2 regions of the Shewanella sp. SG41-3 genome follow, and region 1 is predicted to be linked to the other one. Evidence: predicted binding sites of a transcription regulator. Region 1 holds the regulator's gene; the other holds the start of a gene.

Region 1 (5,463 bases):
AAACATTAAAATTGGAGTGGGGTTAGTAGCCATGATTTCACGCACAGCAGTAATACCATCCATCACTGGCATTTCAATGTCCATGGTAATGACTTGAGGCTTTAACTTTGCAGCCATTTCAACAGCTTCTTTACCGTTAACAGCAACAGCAACGACTTCGAGATCAGGATCTTTATTAACAATCTCACTGACTCGACGTCGAAAAAAGCTAGAATCATCTACAACTAATACTTTTATGGCCATTGAATTCCTTAAATAATGGAACTTTTTTTATTTTTTGCTTTTGGCGTAATGTTTCAGTAGTCCTGGCACATCTAAAATAAGTGCAATACCACCATCTGATGTAATTGTTGCCCCCGCCATTCCTGGCGTACCTTGTAACATACTGCCAAGTGGTTTGATGACAACTTCTTCTTGCCCAATTAATGCATCAACAACGAAACCGATTTGCATCGTACCAAGTTGAACAATCACAACATGGCCATGCTTCTTATCACCATGCTTAAATGTCGATTTCTTACTGTGCAACCAATGTTCTAGATAAAATAATGGCACGGCTTTATTACGGAAAATAACCGTTAATTGACCATCTACAATATTGGTTTTGGTTAAATCTAAATTAAATATCTCATTAACACTCGATAATGGCAGAGCGAAAACTTGATTAGACACATCAACCATCAAGGTTGGCATGATAGCCAAGGTTAACGGCACTTTAATTTCAAGTGTGGTGCCCTTACCTTTCATCGAATCAATGTAGACAGTACCATTGAGTTGATTTATGCGGGTTTTCACCACATCCATACCCACACCACGGCCTGAAATGTCTGAGATTTCAACTTTAGTTGAAAACCCTGGAGCGAAAATCAGATTATACGCTTCGTTATCAGTCATTCTCGAGGCGGCATCTTCATCGAGCACACCACGACTTATCGCAATTTGTTTTAGCTTTTCAGGATCCATGCCAGCGCCATCATCCTCAATTTTCAGCAGGATGTGATCACCTTCTTGGCTAGCCGATAAGGTAATAGTACCGGTTCGGGATTTGCCATTTGCTTCACGAGTAACCGGCATTTCAATACCGTGGTCGACTGAGTTTCTCACTAAGTGGACCAAAGGATCGGCTAAAGCCTCAACTAAATTTTTATCAAGATCGGTGTCTTCACCAATCATCACTAAATCAATTTCTTTATTTAATGTACGCGCTAAATCTCGAACAACCCGTGGGAAACGACCAAATACTTTCTTGATAGGTTGCATGCGCGTCTTCATCACCGCACCTTGTAAATCAGCGGTCACCAAATCAAGGTTAGCAAGTGCTTTTGACATTTCCTCGTCTTCACGATTAATGCCTAAGCTCACCAGTCGATTACGGACTAATACCAATTCACCAACCATATTCATGATTTGATCTAAACGAGCGGTATCAACGCGAACTGTGGTTTCACCTTGTGGCACAGACGACGCTTTGACAGGGGCTTTATCTGCTAAGGGTTCAACTTTTGGCACAACGGCTGGAGTCGATGGCATAACTGGCTTAGCAACTGGAGTCGGAGCGGTTTTTGCTGCCGGTGGAGGAGTAACCACTTTAGCAGATTCTGCAGCAACCGGAGTTGATTGCACTTTCGCTACTGGGGCAGTGCCTTTACCGTGTAATTCATCTAAAAGACGTTCAAACTCATCGTCGGTGATTTCATCTGAGTCTACTGCGGGTTGAGCAACTGGTGTACTTGCAGGTTTAGCGGCAACCACAGGTTCGTCTTTGGCTTTAAATGAACCTGAGCCGTGTAACTCGTCTAAGAGTGCTTCAAATTCGTCATCGGTAATTTCGTCACTGCTTTTTGCTGGTGCTGGTTTTGAGTCAATATTGTCTTTCTTTATTGCAGAAGATTTAGATGCAACAGGACTGTTACCTGAACCGTGTAAGGCATCAAGCAAGGCTTCAAATTCTAACTCATCAATTTCATCGATGCTGCCAGAATCAGACGTTTCTGCCGTAAAAGAACTCACATCTTCAATGACTTCAGGCTCGTTAACCTCAACTACATTTTCGATAGGTTCAAGTTCTGCAGCCGACATCTCTGAGGGTAATGGCGCACCTGAGCTTAATAATTTGAGTTTCGCAAGTAGCATTGGATCTGCAGGGTCTTGTTCTTGTCCCTGTTGAGTTTGAGCAAACATAGTATTAATGGCGTCGACCGCTTGCAAAATAATATCCATTAATTCTGCATTTACGCCACGTTTTCCGGTGCGCAATAAATCGAACGTATTTTCAGCTTCATGACACACGTCAACCATCGGCTTTAAGCTTAAAAAACCAGCTCCGCCTTTGACAGTATGAAATCCACGGAAAATAGCATTAAGTAAATCACTGTCATCAGGATTATTTTCAAGGGCAACTAGCTGCTCTTGTAGAAGCTCTAAAATCTCACCAGCTTCAATTAAAAAGTCCTGGAGTATCTCTTCATCAACATCAAAGGACATTAAATTGACTCCTAATTAGAAACCCAGACTTGATAGCAGATCGTCTACTTCATCCTGACCTGTCACCACATCTTCACGCAGTTCTGCATTCATGATGGGGCCTTCTGCTTCTATTTTATTATCGTTTATCGTTGGCGATGACTCAGTAATATGATCACCAAACACCGTTAGCATTGAAACTAAATTACTTTCTACTTCACGAACTAAATCAATCACTCGACGGATCATTTGGCCAGTTAAGTCTTGGAAGTCTTGCGCCATTAAAATTTGATTTAATAGCTCACGAAGACGATTACAATCATTTTCACTGTGTAACATAAACTGCTGAACATCATGGCAAAGTGATTTAAACTCACCCAACTCGATGTCACGACGCATCAATTTATCCCACATTGGCGTTACTGATTGAATATTACTGATAATGGTATCGGCCAAAGGTAGACATTCTTCAACTGCATCCATGGTTTTATTAGCAGCTTGCTCTGTCATATCGATAACGTAGTTTAATCTTTCTTTAGCATCCGGAATTTCGGTATTGGCTAATTCAGATAAACGGTTATCAATTTGAAAATCTTTTAATGCACTATGAAGTTGTCGAGTTAACTTACCCACTTCTTCAAAAAGCTCACGCTGCAATGGTGTAGCAAGCTCCCTGATGACGTCATCAGCTTTATCTTGCTGACCTAAGGTAAGCAATTCAACAAGTTCTTGGGCCTGTTCGAGAGTGATTAACCCCGATATTGATGCCTGCATGACTTATCCTTGCTTATGCGAGTCGTTCAAAGATTTTATCTAACTTTTCTTTTAACGTTGCGGCGGTGAAAGGCTTTACCACATAACCATTTACCCCAGCTTGCGCTGCAGCAATAATTTGTTCACGCTTGGCTTCTGCGGTTACCATCAATACGGGTAAATGCTTTAACGAATCATCTGCACGGATTGCTCTAAGTAAATCAATACCTTGCATTCCAGGCATGTTCCAGTCAGTTACTACAAAATCAAAATCGCCTTTTTGTAACATAGGTAGGGCTGTTGAGCCATCATCTGCTTCTTGGGTATTATTAAATCCCAAATCTCGCAACAAGTTCTTAATGATACGCCTCATTGTTGAAAAATCGTCAACAATAAGAATCTTCATATTCTTGTCCAAGGTTTCCTCCGGTGAGCTGACACTCGTTTGCTCTAAATAAGTTATTATTCTTGTGTCCAATGCTTGAGTTTAGCTTTTAATCTGAGCATTGCCTGACTTAATATCTGGCTTACACGCGATTCACTAACATCAAGGATGGCACCGATTTCTTTTAAATTTAATGCTTCGTTGTAATATAACGACAACACTAACGCATCTCTTTCTGGCAATGTCTTAATTGCTTCAACCAATGCAGATTGGAATTGAATTTCAGCAAGCGAGTCAAAGGCCTCATCTGGCGATTCATTATCTGTGATTAACACATCTTGCGAAACACCAAGATCTTCTATGCCTATGATTTTACCAACAGAAACATCATTTAAGATATGATGGTACTCATCGAGCGACATTTCAAGCTTTTCAGCAATTTCAGTATCATAAGCATCACGACCAAGCTGTTGCTCTAATTCATCAATTACTTGTGCAACTCGACGATTATTACGGTGAACTGAGCGTGGAACCCAGTCACCACGACGAATTTCATCTATCATCGCTCCACGAATTCTAATGCCAGCAAAAGTTTCAAACTTAGCACCTTTGCTGTTATCAAATTTTGATGAGGCCTCAAGCAACCCCATCATTCCAGCTTGTAACAGGTCATCAAGTTGCACCGATGCTGGTAATCTTGCCAGCATATGATGAGCAATTCTTTTTACCAACGGTGCATACTGTTCAATGATAGACGTTTTGTTATCGAACTGAGTATACGCTGCGGCTTTATTCACCCGTTCTTCCTTCTTGTATCGGCTTACGTTGTACAAGACGTTCAACAAAAAATTCTAAATGACCACCGGGTTGCTGTGGCACAGGCCAAGTCATAATTTTATTGGCTAATCCGTGGTAAGCAATGGCTGAAGGTGATTTAGGATACGCTTCAACGACTAGTTTTTGTTTGCGAACAGCTTTACGTAAATTCTCATCAAAGGGAATGGTTGCCACCAACTCCAATGCAACATCTAGAAATCTATCAGTCACTTTACTGAGTTTAGCAAATAATTCCATACCTTCTCGTAAACTACGTACCATATTTGCCACAATTTTGAAGTGGAACACACCATGTTCACGACTTAGTATCTTAATTAACGCATAAGCATCAGTAATCGATGTTGGTTCGTCACAAACTACAATTAATACATCTTGTGATGCACGAGAAAAACTCAGCACCATATCTGATATACCGGCAGCAGTATCAACAATTAAAATATCAAACTGAGTCCGCATTTCACTAAATGCACGGATCAAACCGGCATGTTGTGCTGGTGTCAATTCAACCATCGCTTGTGAACCTGATGTAGCAGGAACAATACCGATACCTTTGGGTCCGCGTACAATGATGTCATCTAATTCGGCATCACCTGACAAAACATGAGATAAATTTTTCTCAGCACGTATCCCGAGCATCACATCGACATTGGCTAAACCTAAATCGGCATCAAGTACTAATACACGTTTGCCCTTTTCGGCTAATGCTACCGCAGTATTAATTGACACACTTGTTTTACCAACTCCGCCTTTACCACCGGATACGGCAATTACTTTAACTTTATCGTTATTTGGTTGATTCATCATACGTAAACCACTTGCTTGATCCCGAGTCATATCTTTACTCAAATGCATAGGCTGTGTCATTAGACCACACTGTGTCTTGTGATAATTGTTGTTCAGTTTCATTTAACGCCGCGAGAGCTTTCTTGGCTAGCTCTAGTGTATCTGCGACTTTCATGTCCTCAGGAACACGTTGACCGTCAGTAACATAGCTTAATGGTAACTCATTTTGAATCAATACGCTC
Region 2 (5,463 bases), on a different contig from region 1:
GTACTTTGGGATTAATCGAGTGTAATAAAAGCATATTCTAGTAGCGGCTGTTATCACAAGCTGAAGTATTGGCTTTGGCTTAAGTGTATTTCATTTAATGCTCAAAGAGGATTAATCGCTAAATGAGATTTTCTGGATAATGTAAGTACAAGAGGATTGGCTGAAACAATGGTTTAGTAGAGAGTATAACGATGACTGGCTTATTTTTTTTGCCAATTAATACACACCATTTTTATCAATGCTGCAGGAGACGGATCGAGAGTTAAGCATTTAATTTTTCCTTGCTCAAAACACACTAGCTCGCCTTCGATTTCTGTCATTCGATTACAGTTTTTACAGCTTAAACTTAAGCTTTTGACATTTAGATCAACATTAAGATCTACTGCATTCTTTTTGATATTCAACATGAAATCCTTCTGTTTGATTTCGCTTTAAAATCACACTAAGACCGCTTACTGTGACAAACATCAAATTTTATTATACACCCTTTAATCATATTCGGCAAAGTAATCGCGCGTAGCGAACCCCAGTCGTTTACTGGGGTTGATGCGCTTCTCTACTGCATATGACGGTAATGATTATCAAGGGTGACTGCAACTCCAGACGATTGCACTATTCGAGCGTGATGACGGGTTAAATACCTTGGGTCCGTTACGCCACAAGAGTGGGCAATCATGGTTAAATCATAATGTAAGAAATGATTGTAGTTTGCCACTCGCACAGATTTATCTTTAGGATCTAAGCCTTTTTGCAGACGGATATTATGGGTTGTGATACCCGTTGGGCAGGTGTCTCTGTTGCACTGTAGTGATTGAATACAACCCAAGGCAAACATATTGCCGCGAGCTGAAGCAATAAAGTCTGCGCCAGTGGCCAATGCCCAAGCTACATAAGATGGCATAATCATTTTACCCGTTGCGATGACTTTAATGCGTTGCTTAAAGCCGCGTTGATTCAATAAATCAACCAGAGACGGCAAGCTTTGTCTTAGTGGTAACCCAACGTTGTCCATCAATGCCTGTGGCGCTGCACCAGTGCCGCCATCTGAGCTGTCCAAAGTAAAAAAATCTGGGGCATATTCTATCCCACGTTGCTCAATTTCATCCAAAAACTCTGTTACCCAAGACATATCGCCTAATACAGCCTTAATGCCAGTTGGTTTACCGGTAATGTCTCTTACTTGATTTATCATATCGACAAGGTCAGCAACATTATGTAATTCAATATGGCCATTAGGGCTAATTGAGTCGTGTCCTGCTGGAATACCGCGAATGGCTGCAATTTCTTTGGTCACTTTTACTGCAGGTAAAATCCCTCCTTTCCCTGGCTTAGCGCCCTGGCTCAACTTAATTTCAAACATTTTAACTTCAGGGTGGGCTGCTATATCGCTGAGTTTTTGAGGATCTAAATGGCCTTGTTCGTCTCGGACACCGTATTTGGCTGTCCCGATTTGAAACACTAAGTCACAATGACCTTTAAGATGATACGGGCTTAATCCTCCCTCACCAGTATTGAGCCAGCAACCTGCTTTCGCTGCACCATGAGATAGCGCAGTAATCGCTGGTCGAGATAATGCACCAAAGCTCATTGCTGAAATATGGCAAATTTTACTGGTTGTGTAAGGATGGGTGCAATCTGGACCAATGGTTACGTCTATTGTCTTGTGAGAGTCATGATCGCTGACTGGAAAGGCTGAGTTCATGAACATCACTGAACCGGGTTTATCTAGAACTTGTGTTGATCCAAATGCAATTGTACGGTCAACATTTTTTGCTGCGCGATATACCCAATTGCGCTCGGCACGGTTAAATGGCAGTTCTTCACGATCTTGAGAAAAAAAGTATTGTCTAAAAAACTCACCCTGTTTTTCAAATATATATCGAAAGCGACCGATAACAGGGTAATTATGGCGTATGGCTTGTTTTGTTTGCCATTTATCAGCAATAAACATGTAAATGACCGCAATCAGTAATAGCCAAAATAACACTAAGAAAAGACCAGAGAAGATATCCATTCCCCACATAAACCAATGTTGTTGCGGCATATTATTGTCCTTAAATTGAATCTAGTACTGTGTGTTTATTCGCGGTAATTTAGTCGCAGTAATGATAGTAATTGAGTCTGGTTAATTAACCATATTAGCAATGCCAAATATAATCTCACTATATCGTTTATTTTTTCTGCTTGCTATCTAACTGCTTTGTTTTAAAACGAAGAAGCATTTATGTTCATTATTGCAGTGAATTAAATCGTATATTTATTTCATTATGACTTCAGGTATGCATTTTTTGGTCGATAATTAAGCTATCCGTTACTTTAAATAAGACACTATTATGGACATTAAAAGCGCAGCGCCCTCAAATGTGAAGGGACGAGAAAACAACAATACTCCAACCAGTGAAGCGAATGCTTCAACTCAAAATAAAGCTAATAATACAAGTTCAGCGGTAAATTCATCAGCTAAAGTATCAGTGAGTCAACTGAGTCGTCAAATGATGAACAACAGTATTCTTGCCGCACAGGAAGAAGTGAGTATTTCTGCGGGTGACAAGTCTATGGCGTTGCTTTATCGCGCCGCAATTGAAGCCATTAACCAAGAACTTGCCCCCTCGCTTGGAGATAACGCAATTCAGAAGGGCGTTGATAGCGGAGTGGATTACTCACCAGAGGCAACAGCTGATCGCATTGTGAGCTTTGCCACAAATTTTTTCTCTATTCACCAACAACAAAATAAATCTATGGGACTAGATGAGCAGGTTGATAGTTTTATGCTCAAAATTGGTGATGCCATAGATCAAGGCTTTAAAGAGGCTAGCGATATATTGTCTGGTTTAAAGGTGTTAGAAGGTGACATAGCTGCTGGTGTGGATAAAACATATGAACTGATACAGCAAGGGTTAGCCCAATTTAAGCAAGATAAGCTTGCTAAAGATGAATCACAAAGCGTGACTCAAGCGACGTAGTCTCTTATGATTAAGATTGGCTCTCAGTGAAAGGATCGTGACTATGTGGACTACGGGTAAAGTAATTGAACGCATTGATTGGAATGACAAATTATTTTCACTGCGGATCAAAGCCGATGTCGAACCTTTTATCGCTGGTCAGTTTATAAAGCTCAGCCAAATACGAGATGAAAAGCGTGTTGCTCGTGCATATTCACTGGTGAATCCACCAGGTAAGGACTATGTCGAAGTGCTTGCTGTTGCGGTAGAGGACGGGCTGCTGTCTCCAGATCTACAAGCATTAACCCCAGGAGACTCTATTGAAGTGACGTCTAAAGCAACAGGGTTTATGACTCTAGACGAGGTGCCAAATGGTGCTTTGCAAGGTAAACATTTGTGGTTTTTTGCCACAGGCACCGCAGTCGGACCTTTTATCTCAATGCTGGCAACTGATGGGCCTTGGCAACGTTTTGAAAAGGTCGTGCTCGTTTATGGTGTTCGCCTTGGTGAAGATCTTGCTTATTTAGAGACCATCCAGCAGTTTATTGAACTGCATCCACAGCAGTTTGTATTTATTCCTATTGTGACCCGTGAAGATTATCCTAATGCTTTATCATGTCGTATTCCCGATGGTATTAGCAGCGGATTAATTGAACAGAAAGCGGGGTTAGGGATAAATGCTGAGCATTCTCAAGTGATGATCTGCGGTAACCCTGGCATGATAACGGATGCTCAAATCGCTTTAGTGGAAAAAGGATTAGCAAAAAATCTTCGACGCGCTCCTGGGCAAATAACAGTCGAAAAATATTGGTAATAGCATCAATCATAACCATTAATGCCGTGATGGCAGAGCCTCAACAGTGCTCACTGATTTTTGTGGTCATTGCTTCCCTCGCTTGAAAATTCACTGCCCCGAGTGAAACAGCACTTGCTCCTTTGAAGATGATCACTTACCCTATCGCAATTGATAACCATTATCAATCGCGTCGGCGATGGCGCAATATTGTTTCAATTAGGGAGCGTTGATTAATGAAATTGCTAAAAAGTGTCGCATTATTAGGTTTGGCTTGTGTGGCTTCTTCGGTCAGTGCCGCAGAGGCATTAACGGTTTATTCTTATCGCCAAGCTTTCCTGATTGAGCCCATTGTTGAAAAATTTACCCAACAAAGTGGTATCGACGTTGATGTCGTATTTGCTAAAGATGGCATTGCTGAACGGATAGCGCGTGAAGGTCGTTTATCCCCTGCTGACGTAGTGCTGACATCAGACTTTTCTCGCTTGATGGAGTTGGTTGATAAAGATCTTGTTTCACCGGTCCAAAGCAACATTATCGATCATAATATTCCGTCTCAATATCGCTCACAACAACATAATTGGTTTGCACTCACTATGCGGGTGCGTAATTTATATTCTTCTAAAGATCGTACTGGTAAAATTGATATTGATTACGAGGACTTAGCCTTAGCTGAATTCAAAGGTAAAATTTGTACTCGCAGTGGTAAACACCCTTATAACGTCGCATTAGTAGCCTCAATGATCGCTCATGATGGTGAAGCGAAAACGAAAACCTGGCTACAAGGGGTCAAAGCTAATTTAGCCCGTAAGCCTCAGGGTAATGATCGTGATCAAGTACTAGCCGTTAAAGAAGGCTTGTGTGATATCGCTATCGGTAACAGCTATTACTACGGCAATATGTTAATGGATAAAAACCAGAAAAGCTGGGCACAAGCTGTCGATATTAATTTTCCTAATCAAAAGAACCGTGGTGCTCATGTCAACGTATCAGGAATGGCATTAGCCAAACATGCTCCTCATAAAGACAATGCCATTAAATTAATGGAATTCCTTACCTCAGATGTCGCGCAAAAAATGTATGCTGAAGTGAACATGGAATATCCGGTAAAGGCTGATGTGGCTCCGTCTGAATTAGTGGCCTCATGGGGTGATTTTAAGGCCGACAGCTTACCGATTTATAAGTTGGCAGAATACCACCAAGAGGCAGTTAAATTACTCGACGAAGTGAAATTCGATCTGTAATTATGGCGATCCTCAATAGACGATCAACCTCCAAGCCAAGCGCACGTAACCATTTTTAGCGCACTATTACTACGATTAATAGTATTGATAAAATGAGTTGGGTGCGCTGAGTTAACTCGGTATTATTTATGATTTTAGGCCTAACCAGAGGCTGGTCGCTTACTGGTTATTTTATCGCGGTAATATTAATATTGCCGCTGATTGCCTTAATAGTGCAATCCACTCTTCCTGACGAAGCTGTATTTAGCCATTTATTTAATACAGTGTTGCCGACATACATAGCCAATAGCTTATTACTGATGTTGTTGGTTGGACTCGGCTCGCTGCTATTAGCTATTCCTGCTGCGTGGGTAATTGCCCGCTGTGACTTTCCTTTTCGACGATACTTTCAGTGGCTATTACTGCTTCCATTAGCCATGCCAGCATATATTGTTGCTTATGTTTATACTGATATGCTCGATTATGCCGGCCCAGTGCAACGTAC

The links. Region 1 encodes FliA, which starts transcription of late flagellar genes. Its sites were predicted from a motif close to CTAAAGNTNNNNNNNNNNNNGCCGATA; they were not measured.
Region 2: H5164_RS06205 (DUF5610 domain-containing protein) is a predicted target of FliA. The motif match lies at 2,272-2,298, and genes of this name have one in related genera.

The regions. Positions count from the first base shown of each region.
Region 1 is NZ_JACJFJ010000010.1:93,005-98,467, forward strand. Features, by position in the region: gene H5164_RS17605 (chemotaxis response regulator protein-glutamate methylesterase) at 1-243, opposite strand, end outside; gene H5164_RS17610 (chemotaxis protein CheA) at 271-2,484, opposite strand; gene H5164_RS17615 (protein phosphatase CheZ) at 2,500-3,237, opposite strand; gene cheY (chemotaxis response regulator CheY) at 3,251-3,634, opposite strand; gene H5164_RS17625 (RNA polymerase sigma factor FliA) at 3,679-4,398, opposite strand; gene H5164_RS17630 (MinD/ParA family protein) at 4,391-5,272, opposite strand; gene flhF (flagellar biosynthesis protein FlhF) at 5,277-5,463, opposite strand, start outside.
Region 2 is NZ_JACJFJ010000003.1:48,746-54,208, reverse strand. Features, by position in the region: gene H5164_RS06215 (hypothetical protein) at 201-407, opposite strand; gene H5164_RS06210 (FMN-binding glutamate synthase family protein) at 557-2,044, opposite strand; gene H5164_RS06205 (DUF5610 domain-containing protein) at 2,334-2,963, shown strand; gene H5164_RS06200 (ferredoxin--NADP reductase) at 3,007-3,756, shown strand; gene H5164_RS06195 (Fe(3+) ABC transporter substrate-binding protein) at 3,972-4,979, shown strand; gene H5164_RS06190 (iron ABC transporter permease) at 5,108-5,463, shown strand, end outside.